Regions from separate parts of the Pedobacter sp. 22226 genome, predicted to be linked through region 2. Evidence: riboswitches for the same ligand, from Rfam matches in the RefSeq annotation. Region 2 holds a riboswitch; each other region holds the start of a gene.
What was found. A riboswitch is a leader RNA that binds a small molecule or an ion and turns the genes downstream of it on or off. The one in region 2 is predicted to bind cobalamin.
Positions count from the first base shown of each region.

Region 1: it holds a riboswitch for cobalamin, as region 2 does, so the genes downstream of both, ACTJKC_RS19570 (TonB-dependent receptor plug domain-containing protein) here and ACTJKC_RS23315 (TonB-dependent receptor plug domain-containing protein) in region 2, are expected to answer to the same signal.
Region 3: it holds a riboswitch for cobalamin, as region 2 does, so the genes downstream of both, metE (5-methyltetrahydropteroyltriglutamate--homocysteine S-methyltransferase) here and ACTJKC_RS23315 (TonB-dependent receptor plug domain-containing protein) in region 2, are expected to answer to the same signal.

Region 1 covers NZ_JBQEPB010000008.1:353,306-359,329, forward strand. The annotation lists gene ACTJKC_RS19555 (chloride channel protein) at 1-49, shown strand, start outside; gene ACTJKC_RS19560 (sigma-54-dependent transcriptional regulator) at 841-2,244, opposite strand; gene ACTJKC_RS19565 (serine hydrolase) at 2,350-3,594, opposite strand; cobalamin riboswitch at 3,678-3,873, shown strand; gene ACTJKC_RS19570 (TonB-dependent receptor plug domain-containing protein) at 3,969-6,005, shown strand; gene ACTJKC_RS19575 (YncE family protein) at 6,002-6,024, shown strand, end outside.
Region 2 covers NZ_JBQEPB010000012.1:50,101-56,124, forward strand. The annotation lists gene ACTJKC_RS23310 (DUF6580 family putative transport protein) at 294-884, opposite strand; gene ACTJKC_RS23315 (TonB-dependent receptor plug domain-containing protein) at 925-2,793, opposite strand; cobalamin riboswitch at 2,892-3,084, opposite strand; gene ACTJKC_RS23320 (DUF308 domain-containing protein) at 4,206-4,772, shown strand; gene ACTJKC_RS23325 (Crp/Fnr family transcriptional regulator) at 4,868-5,455, opposite strand; gene ACTJKC_RS23330 (putative quinol monooxygenase) at 5,645-5,941, opposite strand; gene ACTJKC_RS23335 (type 1 glutamine amidotransferase domain-containing protein) at 6,012-6,024, opposite strand, start outside.
Region 3 covers NZ_JBQEPB010000003.1:322,686-328,709, forward strand. The annotation lists gene ACTJKC_RS08315 (class I SAM-dependent methyltransferase) at 1-376, opposite strand, end outside; gene ACTJKC_RS08320 (acyl-CoA thioesterase) at 439-825, opposite strand; gene metE (5-methyltetrahydropteroyltriglutamate--homocysteine S-methyltransferase) at 939-3,272, opposite strand; cobalamin riboswitch at 3,468-3,672, opposite strand; gene ACTJKC_RS08330 (M14 family metallopeptidase) at 4,296-6,024, shown strand, end outside.

The DNA.
Region 1 (6,024 bases), on a different contig from region 2:
TAATAAATACAGGGCATTGCTGATGAGGCAAAATGATTATATGGGTTGAGAGAGGTTTTAATGTTGCAATGTTAAGATGGGTTGTAATGTTGGAATGTTTTAAAGTTGGAATGTTAGCCGGAGAACCTTAAAATCCCGCATGATTGTCATTTCTACCGTAGTGAAGAAATCTACGGATAGATAGCTATTACAGATTTCTCCATTTCGCTGCGCTACAGTCGAAATGACGACTTTCCTGTTGTTTTGATGTTGTAATGTTTAATGTTTTAAAGTTGGGATGTTGCCCGGAGAACCTTAAAATCCCGCATGATTGTCATTTCTACCGTAGTGAAGAAATCTACGGATAGATAGCTTTTATAGATTTCTCCATTTCGCTGCGCTACAGTCGAAATGACGACTTGCCTGTTGTTTTGATCCTGAAATGTTTAATGTTTTAAAGTTGGAATGTTAGCAGGAGAAACTTAAAATCCCGCATGATCATCATTTATACCGTAGTGGATAAATCTACGGATAGATAGCTTTTATAGATTTCTCCATTTCGCTGCGCTTCAATCGAAATGACGACTTTCCTGTTGTTTTGATGTTGTAATGTTTAATGTTTTAAAGTTGGGATGTTGCCCGGAGAACCTTAAAATCCTGCATGATTGTCATTTCTACCGTAGTGGATAAATCTACTGATAGATAGCTTTTACAGATTTTTCCATTTCGCTTCGCTACAGTCGAAATGACGGCCTGCGTGTTGTTTTGATGTTTAATGTTTTAAAGTTGTAAGTTGTAATGTTGGAATGTTCCAAGATAACCTTCAAACATTCCAACCTTTAAACTTTTTAATTTATTAAACTATTCAGCTCTTTTCAGGCCAAATTTCTCAATTTTACTATATAAGTGACTTCTTTGAATATCAATCTCGTCTGCGGTTTTTGATACATTCCAGTTATTTTTTTCCAGTTTGAATTTGATAAACTCACGTTCAGCATGGTCTTTATAATCCTGGAAATTGTTAAATGAATCAAATGATGAAGTTAAGGCTGAACCTCCGGCGCCCGCAATCTGTGCGCTTGTGGCAGCACCGATATTGGTTCCACCGCCCGGGTTGGCAAATGCTCGCACATCATTTTCGGTAATTACCTTATCACTTAAAATAATCAAACGCTCAATCATATTGTGAAGCTCACGCACATTACCTGTCCATGGTAAAGCTTGTAGTGCGGCCATACCACCATCATTTATTTTCTTTACCGGCATGCCATAATCACTGCAAATGCTTTCTAAAAAGTTCTGCGCAATTACCGGAATATCGTCGGTACGTTCTGTTAAATGCGGAACGTGGATATTGATTACGTTTAAGCGATGGTACAAGTCCATACGGAAATTACCGTCTTCAATTTCTTTTAATAAATCTTTATTCGTTGCCGCTAAAACACGAACATTTACTTCAATTTCTTTTTCGCCCCCTACACGTGAGATTTTATGTTCTTGCAACGCCCGTAGAACTTTTGCCTGGGCGGATAAGCTCATATCGCCAATTTCATCCAGAAATAAGGTGCCACCATTTGCAAGTTCAAACTTACCAATACGCTGTTTAACAGCAGAGGTAAATGAACCTTTTTCGTGACCAAACAGTTCACTTTCAATTAATTCAGAAGGAATTGCAGCACAGTTTACCTCAATTAACGGACTATCGGCGCGGTTGGATTTTTCGTGTAACCAGCGGGCTACCAGTTCCTTACCACTACCATTTGCACCGGTAATTAATACGCGGGCTTCGGTTGGTGCCACACGCTCAATGGTTTCTTTAATTTTAGAAATACTTTCTGATTCGCCTAAAATTTCGCGGGTTTTACTGGCCTTACGTTTTAAAACCTTGGTTTCGGTAACTAAATTTCCACGGTCTAAACCGTTGCGTACGGTGATGAGTAAGCGGTTTAAATCAGGTGGTTTCGAAATAAAGTCGAAAGCTCCCTTTTTACTGGCCTCAATGGCGGTTTCAACTGTTCCATGACCAGATATCATAATAAAAGGCAGATCGGGTTTGATAATTTGTGCCTGTTCCAGCACTTCCATCCCGTCCATTTTATTCATCTTGATATCGCAAAGTACCAGGTCGAAATTTCCTTTTTTGATCATTTCGAGGCCATCGATACCATTATCAGTATCTTCAACATCGTAATTTTCGTATTCCAGAATTTCGCGTAAGGTACTCCTTATCGCACGCTCATCGTCAATTATTAATAGTTTAGCCATTAGAGATGTATTCTTTTATTTCAGATGCGAATATATTATTTTTTAATTAATGTATAGTTTTTTATACAATTTATAGGCTATAAACCATTAAGTAGGAGAAAGGTTTTAATGATTATAATCGATTTTGAATTTACTCAGATCTGGTTTGTACTTTTTGTTTCTTTTTAATTCCAGATCATGAATCGTTCTGCCCAGGTTTTTCATAAAAGGGAAACAAACCGTATCATATTCGTATTTATTATCATTGAAAATACCGTCTTCATTGCTTTGTACCACTGCTGTGAGAAAATATTCAATTCCATTTTTAAAATCAACGAAATAGGAGTTGTCGATGATGTAACCATAACTGTCGCCATATTTATTAAAAATCCTGATATCTGGATCTGGCGTTTCCTGCTCACGACCATAATAAAGCATTTTTGCATAAGTAGCCCAAAACGCTTTCGGATCGTATTTAGGAAAATCGCTTTCCGTTGGATACTTGCTCATGTAGGTGTAAATTAACTTATAATCTTCCGGAGTCAGGTTAAATCTTTCTTTAACCGGGAAAACTTCCGGAAAAATCAGTTTCTGCATCAGTTTTTGCTGATCGTTAATGGCAAAAGCATTTTTTCCGGCCAAACTGAAAGGTTTGTTTACAAGTTTATCGGTGCTGTCCAGATAACCTTTGCCCATCACCAGATTGGTTAACTGCAGCTCATATTCCTTTGGATCATACTGAGCGGCTTGATCATACACCAATTTATCGCCGTTATAAAATTTAACCGGATTGGTATTTCTGGCTGATTCGCCGGCATCGCCAATGGCCAAACGGTTTAAAATCCGGCTGTCATTCAATCCGTTTGCTTTTAGCTTTTCGTTAATTTCGGCACGACCGATAAATTCGAATAAACGGTTAAAGGCATCATTATCGCTGGTAAGCAGGATTTTTTTGATATAATGCTCAATAGAAGGGTGGCCGCTTTCTGCACTGGTATCTTTTAAAACTTTAGTTTGTCCTTTATAGGCACTATCGGTAATCATGATGCTTTTGGTAGTTAGTCCTGTACTTTTTAAACGATTTACCTTTTCCAATGCAAAAATTACGGCGGCAAGTTTAACCGTACTTGCAGGGTAAAAATAATGGTGCGGATCTAAATTATAACTGAAGGTTTTAAACGCCGGTTTATTCTTTGCATCGCGGTTTACCTGAGTATAAAGGATTTGTACCTGGTTATGATCGGGATGGTTGAGTATGGCCGAAAAAAGTTCGGGCTTACTCTCCAGTAATTTCTTTAAGAAGACGGTATCAGTTTGTGCCATAACAGACAGGCTAATGAACGATAATATAACAGTTAAAATCCTTTTCATGGTTGAAAATTTGATTCCTAATTTAGCTTTTTCTGTTAGAAAGACTGTTTTCCATCATCCATTTTACATGTTGCTTAATTTTATTACCTTTGCAGCGCTTTTGGTTTCCGGCTTTACACCCGGAATTAAAAGGGAATACAGTGTAAATCTGTAACTGTCCCGCAGCTGTAAGCTCCTTAACGGATTTCCAATCAATCTGCCACTGTTCCGATTTGTCGGGATGGGAAGGCCGGAAACCCGGGAGTAAGTCAGAAGACCTGCCTTAGCATTATATTTCATAGCTTTCGGGGATTGAAGCTAAGGGGTGATGTACTTACGTAATCGTATTTCATTTCTTTTCCATCTGTTGGCTGTGGGTTAAACTCACAATCAAAATGACACAAAAACATTCTGCCTATGCGGGCACAATGCGGTTTTTTATATATTCTTCTATTCTGTGGACAGGATTTTTATTGCCCTTAAATACCTGGGCGCAAACAGACAGCACGAAGAAAAGCACGCAGCTTAAGGAAATCCGGATCAGGGAATATCGGTTAACTGAGCAGAGTAAATCGCCTACACCGCTTCAGATATTATCAGGAGAAGACCTTAAAAGGATGAACAGTCTTTCGGTTGCCGATGCCCTCCGTTATTTTTCTGGCTTGCAGTTAAAAGATTATGGTGGCATTGGGGGACTAAAAACCGTTAATGTACGCAGTTTAGGTACCAACCATACTGCTGTTTTTTTGGATGGGATTCAGGTTGGAAATGCACAAAATGGCCAGGTAGATTTAGGTAAGTTCTCATTAAACAACCTTGAAGAAATCTCCTTATACAGTGGACAAAAGCCTGAATTACTTCTGCCCGCCAGGGCTTACGCCTCTGCCAGCAGCATCTACTTAAAAACCAGGGTGCCTGAATTTGAAAAAAATCAGCATGAACAATTAGAATTGGGCTTAAAAGGCGGATCTTTTGGTCTCATTAATCCAACCTTGGTTTATCAGTATAAGGTTAATGATCGCTTAAACGCCAGTATCAATACCGAATATATATATGCCAATGGAAAATACAAATTCAGATCGACTAATGGCGTGTACGATACCACTGCGGTAAGAAATAATGCCGATGTAGAACGCTTTCGCTTGCAGGCAGCACTTTTTGGTAAATTTAAAAATGGAAAATGGCAGGCACAGGCTTACTCTTTTTTATCAGAGAGGGGCCTGCCGGGTGCAATTGTATCCAACAGGTTCGATTTTACACAAAGAATCTGGGACCGTGATTTTTTTGTTCAGGGAGGTGTAGAAAAGCAACTTTCGGCTAAACTAAGCATTCTTGTTAATGGAAAATACAGTTATGCTTATCAGCGTTATCTTGATCCTGATTTTGTAACCACTACAGGCCTTTTAGATAACCGTTTTAAAGAACAGGAAGCTTACTTTTCCATTTCCGGCAAATATAAAATCAATTCGATATGGGAGGCTGCTTATGCATCCGATTATACTTATCAGACATTGGATGCCAATATTTACAGGTTTGCTTATCCCACCAGAAATACCTTTTTAAATGTTTTAAGTTCGTCGTTAACACTAAATCAGCTTAATGTAAGGGCGAGTGTATTAAGCACTACTGTAACCGACCGGGTAAAAGTTTATTCTTCAGCAGGTGATAAACAGGTTTTTAGTCCAACGGTAATGCTTTCATGGAAACTGCTCAAGGATAAGGACATCAGAATCCGCGCTTTTTACAAAGGCATTTTCCGGATGCCAACGTTTAACGACCTTTACTATACTTTCATCGGTAATACTTTATTAAGACCTGAATACGCCAAGCAATATGATGTTGGCGTAACCTATTTCAAAAACTTTAAAAACCAGAAATTTAATTTTATCGATATTCAATCTGATGTTTATTATAACCGCGTAAAAGACAAAATCGTAGCACAACCAGGCGCAAACTTATACCGCTGGATTATGTACAACATTGGTCTGGTGGATATCCGTGGTTTAGAAATTAACGCAAAAACTGCATTTGAGCCTTTTACCGATCTGATGGTAAATCTTGCCATTAATTATACCTATCAAAGAGCGGTAGATATTACTTCAAAATCTGAAGATCAATATCAAGACCAGATTCCTTACATACCACAAAACAGCGGTTCTTTTTTAACGAGGCTTGATTATCACCAGTGGCGGGCAAACTATAGTTTCATTTACACCGGGTTTCGTTATAACCAAAAAGCAAATATTATAGAAAACTATATGGAACCATGGTACACCCATGATGCTGCAATTGGTTATGAATTTAAACTGAAAAAGGGAAGCTTAAACATTAATGGCGAAGTAAATAACCTGCTTAATCAGCAATTTGATATCATTCCGAATTTCCCTATGCCCGGCAGAAACTACAGGTTAACCTTAAATTATAAGTTATGAGGCAGCTAAAATTTTCGAT
Region 2 (6,024 bases):
TTGTGTTCAATATTTTGTTTTTGAAATTAAATCATCGTTTATGAACACAAAACCACTGCGTTTTAGGTTTGGAACTGCCAGTTTGCCTGAAATACATCTGTTTTTTTGATTTTCCCGGCCCTTGGGATTGACGGCGTTCTTCGGTAAAGATTGTGGGTTGTTGAAGCAGGTTTAGCATGATGCCAAAAAATATTTCTAAAAATAATATCTAAAAAATCCCCTTCTGAATTTAATCAAAAGAGGATTTCTATTTATTTTTGTTCAATTGGTGCTTACCAAGCTAGGGATAATAACTATAATTTCTGTGTTTGCAGTTTTAATACCGGGTATTTCGCTTTTAAAATTTCGAAAGCGCCGAAAAGCAATGCGCCGTAAATTACGGTTCCTTCTAAAAATCTGATCTCGAATGGAATTGCTTTTACCAAACATGCCCAAAAACCAGCTAAATCTTGCGTATAGGCCGGATTTTTAAACCAAACACCGATGTCGCTCACAATCCAGTGGATTAAAACAATTGCCAGTGTTGAAGCCAATAAATTCACCACGTTTACTTTTTTAAGCAATACCCTGCCTACTAATACCATTAATGCAAAGGCAATATAAGTCCAGTACCAGCCTTCATATAAAAAACCGCTGCTGTATTTACTGAAAATGGTGATTGATAAAATAAAATCGCTTAAAAACAAGCTCAATATCGGAAAGGCAAAAGCTTTAAGATGATCTTTAAAATATGCACCACCAAATAAAGCTACTGCTCCTATTGATGAGAAATTGGCAAACTTTAATTCATCAGAGTTGAAGGTAACCAGCAAACGGAAAGCCGTTATGGCCAGAATCATCAGCAACAAAATTAAAGTGCGTGGATTAAATTTTAAATGAGACATTTTATTTTGGTTATTATTTATACTGCAAAGTTAAATTTTATTAGTGTATATTAAAAATTACACCGGTATTAAAGTTGAAACCTAAGCTATTGTACCCAATAATCTCATTGTATTTTTCATTAAGGATGTTCTTAGCATCGAAAAACAGCTTTACGCGTTTCTTAGCTAAAGCATATTCTGCATAAGCATTTAACAATTTATAAGCAGGTAAGTTATCAACCGTGTAGGTGGTAAAATTACCATCGGTACGTTTGCCAAAATAACGGAAATTGGCACTCACATATAAATTGCGGGTAGCCTGTGCACCTGCAGTGATGCCGAAAGTATGTTTTGGTCTGCGGAAAAGATAGTCGGCTACAGCATTATCAACAAAGTTGAACTCATTACCTTCTACATAAGCATAGTATCCATTAATGTTAAACACGCTGAATTTTACCGCCGGCTCAACTTCGAAACCTTTGGTTTTCTGACTCACCTGGTTAATATATCCGTTAGGATAAGCATAAAGAATGGCATCAGTTAAATCGCGTTTATAACCCGCAATGCGTAAACTAAATTTATCATCAGCAAAGCTAAAGTTTACACCTGCTTCGTAATTCTGAGATTTCTCAGGTTTTAAACCGAGGTTGGCACCAAACTGACCAAAAAGCATGTTTAGCGTAGGAACTTTAAATGCTGTTGAAACCGTTCCGAATAATTTTATTTCTTTAATGATATTGATGCTTGGGGTAACTGAGTAAGTATAGTTTTCGCCATATTGTTCGTGTTTATTGTAACGTCCGCCAACTTCGAGGTTAAAGATGCTTAAATCGTGTAAAAATAATGATCCGTAGGCCGCGAAAATGTTGGTTTCCGGTTTGTTTGTTGCAGATGATAATTTCATTACACGGTTATCGATACCCACTAATAAATCGAGCTTGTTACCTAATTTCTGGTTGTAAAATAAATCCAGTAAGGATACGCGGCCTTCGTTAATACTTGGATACTGGCTGTGCGCATCGTTTCTTGTATTTTCGAAACTGTAATTTAAGGTTACTTTACCGGTGGCAAATTCGTATCTGGCATTGGTACCCGCAGCAAAGTTTTTCAAAATCGAATAATTGTTTGCATCAGTAAAGGCACCCCCATCGAATTTATAATTACCATAATAGTAACGTACAAACGGATTTACAGAGAAATGATTATCCAGTTTGATCCCGAAATTCGCATTTAAGGCGTCCGTTTTAAAGCCATCTTTATCAAATGTGGCTGTGCTGCCAACCGGCGTTGCTGCTTCAGAAATTCCATCGGTTTTGGCATGGGTATAGTTAATGTTATACGAAAAACCTTCAACTCCGCCATTTAAGCCAATGGTTCCTTTGTAAGTTTCGTAACTGCCTGCACTGGCCACACCATAAATGGTATTGCCTTTAGGCCCGCCTTTCTTGGTGATGATATTGATTACCCCTGCAACGGCATCAGAACCGTAAATGGTAGACTGACCGCCCCTTAAAATTTCGATATGGTCAATCTGATCGATAGAAATCAACCTTAAATCAAACGCACCTCCGTTCCCTGATGGATCGTTTTGCACAATGCCATCAATTAAAACCACTGCGTAGGCACTTCCGGCACCCCTGAAAAATACCGATTTGTTTAAACCCGGGTTACTGCTCGATCCTGCAACAATAATTCCCGCCTGCTCACTGATCAGTTCTGGCAATGATTTACCATTACTGCGCTCCAATACTTCGCGACTGATGATGGTAACCACTTTACCGGTTTGCGATTGTTTCTGATCGTTTTTAGTTGCAGAAATTACAACATCTTTCAGTTGTAAACTGTCCTGGTTTTGAGCATTAGCCAGCTGGCTAATCATTAACTGTGCGAGCCCAAGCCCTGCTACAGTTAGCATACTTTTTTTGTTCATTTGATTGTGAGTTTTGCCCACAGCCAACAGATTAGAAAAGGAAATGAAAATACGAACAACGTTAATATCTCAATCCTAGCTTCAATCCCCGAAAGCTATGAAATTAAACGCTAAAGGCAGGTCTTCTGACTTACTCCCGGTTTTCTGTCTTCCCGCCCAGTAGTTAATTGGGCAGTGACTTATGAATAGAAAAACGTTACAGAGCTTACAGCTGCGGGACAGTTACAGATTTACACTGTATTCCCTTTTAATCCAGATCTTACATCGGGAACCAAAAGCAGCGCAAAGGTAGTAAAAAGAGCGGAAAACAATGAGCGAAGATGGAATTGAAAGACAATTAAGGTATTGTAATATACTATTATTTCTTAACCTGGATAATGAATTATTAAAGCACCAGATTTTTTATTAATGTATGTACAGTTTTCATTAAGACGTTTTACCTATCAAACTATTTAATTTTTTCAGCCACAGATGCACGGATGAACACGGAGATTTTATATAAGCTACCGCATTTAACAGTGGTGCATTTTTTAAAAGGTATAGTTATAGCATTATTTTTTGGAAACGAATGTCAGTGTTTTATGGGGGGTAGCAGCCCTGCTATCGCTGTTAGTCCTCCCCCGATGAAGAATCGGTGTCCGGGCTAACCTGCTCTATCAGGTTTATTTACAACGGTCGCTTTTAATGACACAAACCATAGTTCTTAGCCCCGATTGGATGGATGCCCCCGATTTTTCATCGGGGCAGTAAGGAAAGCGGGACTACCGGTACCGACCAGCACTGTAACTGCACTCCAAAATGATCAGTTTATCTTGATTTTAGCCACAGATGCACAGGTTAACACGGACATTTTTTTGCTTTTTAACTACCTAATATTTAGCCACAGATGCACAAATTAACAGGAAATTTTCGAATTAATGTTTTTCTTTAATGCACAAACCATAGTTCACAGCCCCGATTGGATGGATGCCCCCGATTTTTCATCGGGGCAGGAAGGAAAGCGGGACTACCGGTACCGACCAGCACTGTAACTGCGCTCCAAAATGATCAGTTTATCTTAATTTTAGCCACAGATGCACAGGTTAACACGGACATTTTTTGCTTTTTAACTACTTAATATTTAGCCACAGATTAACACAGGAAATTTTCGAATTAATGTTTTTCTTTAATGCACAAACCATAGTTCACAGCCCCGATTGGATGGATGCCCCCGATTTTTCATCGGGGCAGGAAGGAAAGCGGGACTACCGGTACCGACCAGCACTGTAACTGCGCTCCAAAATGATCAGTTTATCTTAATTTTAGCCACAGATGCACAGGTTAATACAGAGATTTTTTGCTTTTTAACTTAAGTGAAAATTCGGCAAGGCAATAAATATGATCTTTGATTCAGAAATTAAAAGCAATACATCATGACAACTACAAATCAACCCGGCCAAACCATGCAAACGGCCCGTTCATTACAACGATTATATTTTATACGTGCAGGCTTTTCTATCCTTTGGGTAGTATTGGTAAGCGCTCTGGCCAAAACCAATACCGGCATCGCAACTGTTTTATTTATCATTTACCCGGCATGGGATGCCCTTGCCACCTATTTTGATATTCAGGCAAATCCACCTGCTGCCAATAAAACACCACAATATGTTAATGCTTTAATCAGTATTGCAACAACTGCAGGGGTAACACTGGCCCTGCAAAAGGGCATTCCCGAAGCATTAATTGTATTTGGTGTATGGGCCATATTAACGGGATTAATCCAGTTGATTTTGGGGTTGCGCAGGCGTAAACAATTTGGCGGACAATGGCCGATGATGATCAGCGGTGCACAATCCATGCTGGCTGGCGGCGCTTTTATAGCCATGGCGCATCAACCAAACCAGGGCATAACCACATTGGCGGGTTACGCAGCTTTCGGTGCCTTTTATTTCCTGCTTACGGCTTTCAGGTTATCGAAAACCATTAAAGCTGAGGCGTAATAACCAGATTGAATACTGCTTGCGGAATGGAGAAATCATATAAATTTTATATGGGCGAGGTTCAAAGACTTCTCCCCGGCTTACATTGCAGCTGTTTACCTTTTAATCCGTTTCCTGATGCGGCTTAATGATGGATTGGTGATGCCTAAGAATGAAGAAATGTGGTAAGCAGGAATCCGTTCTACGATATTGGGATGTTCTTCGAGCAACCTCAGGAACCTTTGTTCGTGCGAAAAGAAAATAAACTCTTCGGTGCGCGATTGTGCATAGGCAAAAAATGTTTCTGCCAGCAGCCTGCCGAACTTGCCCCAGTTGAGGTTCTTTTCGTACAAAGCATTCAGGTCACGGTAAGAAATAAAAATGATTTCTGAATCTTCCATGGCCTCGATAAAATACCAGCAGGGGTTTTGCGAAATGAAACTCCTGAAAGAAACCACAAATTGGTTTTCTGAAAAAAAGAAAAGGTTTTTTTCTGCTTCGGTTTCCGGATCGCGGTAAAAAATGCGGAAAATACCTTTTACAACCAAACCAAGATCATTGCATACCATGCGCTGCATATTAAAGTAATCGCCTTTTGCAATCTTTCTGGGTTTCCAAAATGGCAGGCTTTCCGTAATGTCCTGATCGGTTAAGGGTGCAAAATTCTTCAGGTGCAGGGTTAATATCTCGTTTTTATTATTCATGACAGGATGTTCGCATGGGTTAAAATTATACCTTATTATTGATAAAGATAAACAGGCCGAAGTTCAGGATTGATCATCCGTAAAATTTTAACTTAAGTTAAAATTTTGTTACAAGTTACAATAAAATTAAAAAAGGCGACCGGAGTTTATCCAGTCACCTTTTAACAATGAATTATAGTGCAAATTCTGCTATAATTCGTGTGTTAACATGACCTGCCGCTCTTTTAACAGCGGAACAATTTTAGCCACAACAATATCCTGATAATGTTTGCTGTTGCGGTGTGCTGTGAGGGCTTCTTCGTCCTGATATGCCTCGGCAAGCATTATGCTGTTTGGATCAGCATTATCCTGATACACCTTATAATATAAATTGCCAGGTTCGGCAGTACTTTTTTCAGCGAGTTCGGGCAGATAGTCCAATACGGTATTCAGTTCGCCCTCCGTGATCTGCCATTTGGCAAATACGTGTATGCTTTGTTTGTTCATATTTTTTTAATGATTGAATGAATGATTGAGTGACTGAATTATTGAATTAAGGAATGATATATTTCAATAATTAAGCTTTTACA
Region 3 (6,024 bases), on a different contig from region 2:
TAAAAATTTTATTGAACAGACCATTTTCGAACGGTAACTTATTGCCATCGGTTAAAGTGAACTGAACAACTCCATTATCAATAAACTCCTGATTGATTTTCTTAGCTTCTGCAATAATGGTTTCTGAAATATCAGCTCCATAATAGCTCAGCTTTTCTGCTTTTGATAATAATCGGGCAATGTGCATACCATTACCATGACCAATTTCTAAAACGAAATCATTGTTTTGAAGATTCAATGCATCAATAGCCGAGGTCGTCATCCCAATATTACTGGCATGCATCATCTCCCCTGTTTTAATGCCGTGTTCGCCTTCAGGACAGCTTAGCTGCTTGGCAATATTTTTTAAATCTTCTTCCGAATGTTGATGGCTCATAAATCAAATTTAAAGAATTAAACCTGATGATTTTTACCTCGTTTTGCTTAGAGCTTATAAAATTATTTGATTACCTGTACCGGTTTTTTGTTCTCATCGATGGCCACAAAAGTAAAATCACCATGTACGGCCAGCTCCCTTCCTTCGGCATACATCTGCTCGATATAAATTTCTACGTTAACCTTTAAACTGGTATTTCCAACATGGTTAACCTTTCCAATCAGTTCTACAATAGTTCCTGCGGGAATCGGTTTTTTAAAATCGATCCGATCGCTGCTTACCGTTACCATAATCTGACGGCTAAAACGGGTTGCGGTAATAAAGGCAACCTCGTCCATTAAATGCATGGCGGTACCACCAAAAAGCGTATCGTAATGATTGGTTGTATTTGGGAAAACGGCTTTAAAAATGCTGGTTTTAGAGTTTTCTATTCTTTCTTCTAAGGTCATGGGGTAAATATATGAGGAGTAAAAAGCTTTGACAACTTTCTAATCAGAAAGTTGTCAAAGTAAGGATTTGCTTGAAAGAAAACGATTAGCTTTTTTAGCAAAAATGAGGCAAATTAATTTGCCTGAAGATCTGCTGATAGCACGTTTTCTGCTTTACGCATCTCTTTTGCAGCTTCTACCATTTCGATCAATGCTTTTTTGGTTTCGTCCCATCCGCGGGTTTTTAAGCCACAATCAGGGTTTACCCAAAGTTGTTCTGAAGGAATAACGGCTTTTGCTTTTTTAAGTAACTGAACCATTTCTTCCCGCTTTGGCACCCTTGGCGAATGAATATCGTACACACCGGGACCGATTTCGTTTGGATATTTAAAATCGGCAAAAGCATCCAATAGTTCCATCTGCGAACGAGAAGTTTCGATGGTGATCACATCTGCGTCCATATCGGCAATATTCTGAATGATATCGTTAAATTCGGAGTAGCACATGTGCGTATGGATCTGGGTATCGTCTTTCACGCCACTGGCCGAAATTTTAAAGGCTTTAACTGCCCAGTTCAGGTAGTTTTGCCAATCTGCCTTGCGCAAAGGTAAACCCTCTCTAATGGCCGGTTCATCAATCTGGATAATTTTAATACCGGCATTTTCCAGATCACAAACCTCATCACGGATGGCCAATGCAATTTGTGTACAGGTTTCGGAACGTGGCTGATCATTACGCACAAACGACCACTGTAAAATGGTAACCGGGCCGGTTAACATGCCTTTCATGTATTTTGAGGTAAGTGATTGCGCATAAGCCGTCCACTTCACCGTCATAGGTTCAGGGCGCGAAACATCACCAAAAATGATAGGTGGTTTTACACATCGCGAGCCATAGCTTTGTACCCATCCATTTTTAGAAAAAGCGAAACCATCCAGTTGCTCACCGAAATACTCAACCATGTCGTTACGCTCAAACTCTCCATGTACCAGTACATCAAGGTCGATTTCTTCCTGCCATTTTACCGCTTTTTCGGTTTCCTGGGCAATTAAATTATCATATTCTTCAACAGTTAAACTTCCGTTTTTAAGTTTTGCCCGCCAGCTTCTTACTTCTGCCGTTTGCGGAAACGATCCGATAGTGGTTGTAGCGTAATTTGGCAAATTAAGTTCCTGTTGTTTTATTTTTCTGGCCGAAAACGGACTTAAACGTTCAGCGTCCTGCTCTTTTAGTGCTGAAACACGCGCTTTTACAGCAGGATTATGAATGATTTTAGAAACTTTACGGTTACTGATTGCAATTTTATTTTCTTCGAGTTTTTGCAGGGTAGATGCAGGGCTTTCGTTGGTGATCAGTTTTTTTAAGGTAGCTACCTCGGCAATTTTTTGCTTTGCATAAGCCAGCCACTGTTTAATTTCTGCCGACAGGTTTTTCTCGTTGGTTTCGTTGTCTAAATCAACCGGTGAGTGGATTAATGAACAAGATGGTGCAATCCATACTTTAGCCAAGCCTCTTTTTTCTACTGCCTGATTGATGATAGAAAGGGATTTTTCAAAATCATTTTTCCAGATGTTTCTTCCGTCTACCAGACCTAATGAAAGGATGGTGTCCTCTTTTAACGAAGCTAAAACATCATTTAACTGATCTTCTGCACGTACCAGGTCGATATGTAAAACATCTACAGGCAATGACGTTGTTAAAGCTAAATTATTGCCCAAACCTTCGAAATAAGTCGCTAAAACAATCTTTAACCTCGGGAAAGCTTTTCTGATTTCTTTATAAACATGCTCGTAAGCTTTTTTATCTTTTTCGGTTAAATCTAAAGTCAAAAACGGCTCATCAAATTGAACGTATTCTACATCCAGCGCATTTAAACGTGATAAAATCTCGATATAAACCGGAAGCAGATTTTTAATCAGGTCTATCTTTTCAAAGCCAGCTTCTTTTTCCTTACCCAATAAAAGATAGGAAACCGGACCAATTAGAACAGGTTTGGTGGTAATGCCCAATTGTTTAGCCTCGTAAAATTCATCGATAATTTTGGTTGAGAAAAGTTTAAAAGGCTGGTCTTTATAAAACTCCGGCACAATATAATGGTAATTGGTATCAAACCATTTGGTCATTTCCATTGCCACCACATCCAATCCTTCTTTTTGGTAACCCCTTGCCATGGCGAAATAGAGATCAAGCTCTTCGTTCCCTTTTTTCAGGATCACTTCGTTATACCTTTTCGGGATGGCCCCAAAAGTTAAGGAATGATCGAGTACATGATCGTAAAAAGAAAAATCGTTTGATGGAATTACATCAATGCCGGCTTCTTTTTGAAGTTTCCAGTTTTCGTGGCGAATGTTTTTGCCCACCTGAAGTACATTTTTGTACCCCGTTTTATCTGCCCAGTAATTTTCGCAGATTTTCTTTAATTCCCGTTGACTACCTATTCGCGGATAGCCCAGATTTTGCGTTAGCATCTCTTTTAAAGATTAAGTAAATAAATCGTTTAAAAGCCCTCAAGCAATATTTTGTAATACTAGATGTTAAAAATTAAAAGGAAAGGTTATGGCACAGCCTGCCTACTCATCAGCCAAAAGCTTAAAGCAAGCCTATAAAATTTTAATTTTATCGTGTACAATCAGACCTGACCAATTACTTTATAACGCGAAAGTACCGTCAATTCAATATAGGCAGGTCTCCTGACTTATTCCCGATCTTATCGCCTTCCCATACCGAACGGCACAGTGGCATGAATGATAAGACCGTTGTCTTTTTAGTAAAAGACAGAATTTACAGTTGCGCGACAGCTCGTGATTTGCACACGATTCCCTATTAATCCCGGGTGTAATTCCGGGAACCTGTATCGGTTGATGAAAAATAAAGTTAAGAACTTACATCAACGCAAATGTATGGATTAGGATTTAAAGATTAAGGTATTTTTGTAAGCATTGATTTTACCGCCTTTATACAAATGCTCCTTAGTTAGAGATCATGTGGACGTATTATAGTAAATATTTTTCCGCTCTATGCCGCGGAGGCATGGTACTTTAGATCGCCAAAGTACTCAAAGCGCTTCGTCAATCCAACAAAGAGCCTCCACACGACTTCTCCCTCATCAAAAAAACAACGGCACTTTGTTTTGTTAGTTGGATGCTAATTGAATGTTTTTGCAGATCTGAACACAAAACCACTGCGTTAAGGTTTGGTTGTGCTAATGGGTTCTGTCCTGCATCTGTTTTTTGATTTCCCGCTCTTGGGATTGACGACGTTCTTCGGTATAACCTGTTCGTTTTTTCAAAGTAAGCCAGCATAGTGCCTTAAAATATTTCAACGACGCGTTACATAATAAATTAGATGAACTGGCATAAACACCTATATCTATGTACATCTTTTTTATCTGTGGTTAATAATGTTTATGGAATCACTTGTAACAAATTTACAGCAAGCTGTTTTTGGATCAGATTCTCTATTATATTTGATTACCAACTAAACTCCTTATTATGATAAAAAACTACTTTAAAGGGCTCTGCATTGCTTTTTTAATGGTAAATAGTGATGCAGTGCCGGCGCAGGAGGTACCCACGCCAAAATCTCATTTCGGTTTTGATATCGGCGACGATTATCAACTGGCCAATTACACCCAAACAGAAGCCTATTTTAAAAAACTTGCTACAAGCTCTAATCGTGTTAAACTGGTTGATATCGGTAAAACCGAAGAAGGCAGAAGCCAATATATGCTGATTGTTTCTTCACCAGAAAACCTGAAGAAATTAGACCGTTATAAAGAAATTTCGCAACAGCTGGCACACGCCGAAATTACCCCTGAGCAGGCCAAGGCTTTGGCTCAGGAAGGTAAAGCAGTAGTGTGGATTGATGGCGGCCTGCATGCAAATGAGGTGGTTGGCGCGCATCAACTGATCGAAACCGTATATGAATTTGCTTCGAGAAAAGATGCCGAAACCATGCGCATTTTAGACAATGTGATCATCTTGTTTACTCACGCAAACCCTGATGGGCAGGAATTGGTAAGCAATTGGTACATGAGGGATAAAGATCCGAAGAAAAGAACCACTTCCGGACTGCCTGTTTTGTATGAGAAATATGCCGGGCATGATAATAACCGCGATTTCTTTATGCTAAACCTCAAAGAAACGCAAAACATCGGCCGTCAGCTTTTTGTAGAATGGATTCCGCAGATCATGTACAACCACCATCAGGCTGGTCCGGCCGGAACGGTTGTGGCTGGTCCGCCTTACCGAGATCCATTTAATTATGTTTTCGACCCAACAATATTAACCAGCCTGGATGCTGTAGGTGCGGCCATGCACAACCGGATGAACGTAGAAAACAAACCAGGTTATACCCAGCGTGGCGGGTCGGTTTATTCTACCTGGTACAATGGAGGCCTGAGAACTACCACCTATTTCCACAATATGGTTGGGCTGTTGACCGAAATTATCGGGAATCCTACCCCATCTGAAATTCCATTGGTTCCATCCCGTTTATTGCCAAGTGGCGATTCGCCAAACCCGATTACGCCCAGAAAATGGTATTTTAAAAACTCGATCGATTATTCAGTTTCTTTAAACTACGCAGTTTTAGGTTATGCACAGCGTTACCGTGATGAGTTGCTGTTTAATATTTACCAGATGGGCCGGAATTCGATTGAACGAGGTAAAAAAGATACCTGGTCTTTCTCTCCAAAGAAAATTGAAGCCATTAACAATGCAGCTAAGGGTGAAAAAGGTGCTCCGGTTGCTGGTGGTGATGCTGATTTTGGACCAAGAAGGCAAATCAGCATGAAAGCTTTTGATACGGTGATGAAAGCGCCTGCAAACCGGGATCCACGCGGCTATATTTTAAGTGCCGATCAGCCCGATTTTAATTCTGCCATTAAATTTTTAAATGCATTGATCAGAACAGGAATTGTGGTTCAAAAAGCAACAGCTTCATTTACAGTTGCGGGTAAAAATTATCCGGCCGGAAGTTATGTGGTAAAAACCGATCAGGCTTTCCGTCCGCATGTTTTGGATATGTTCGAACCACAAGACCATCCAAATGATTTTAAATACGAAGGTGGTGCACCCATTCCGCCTTATGATGCCGCCGGCTGGACTTTGGCATACCTGATGGATGTGAAATTTGACCGCATTCTGGACGATTTTTCAGGTCCGTTTGAGAAAAATCCTTACGGAGAATTATTAAAACCAGAAAATAAATTACCAAATG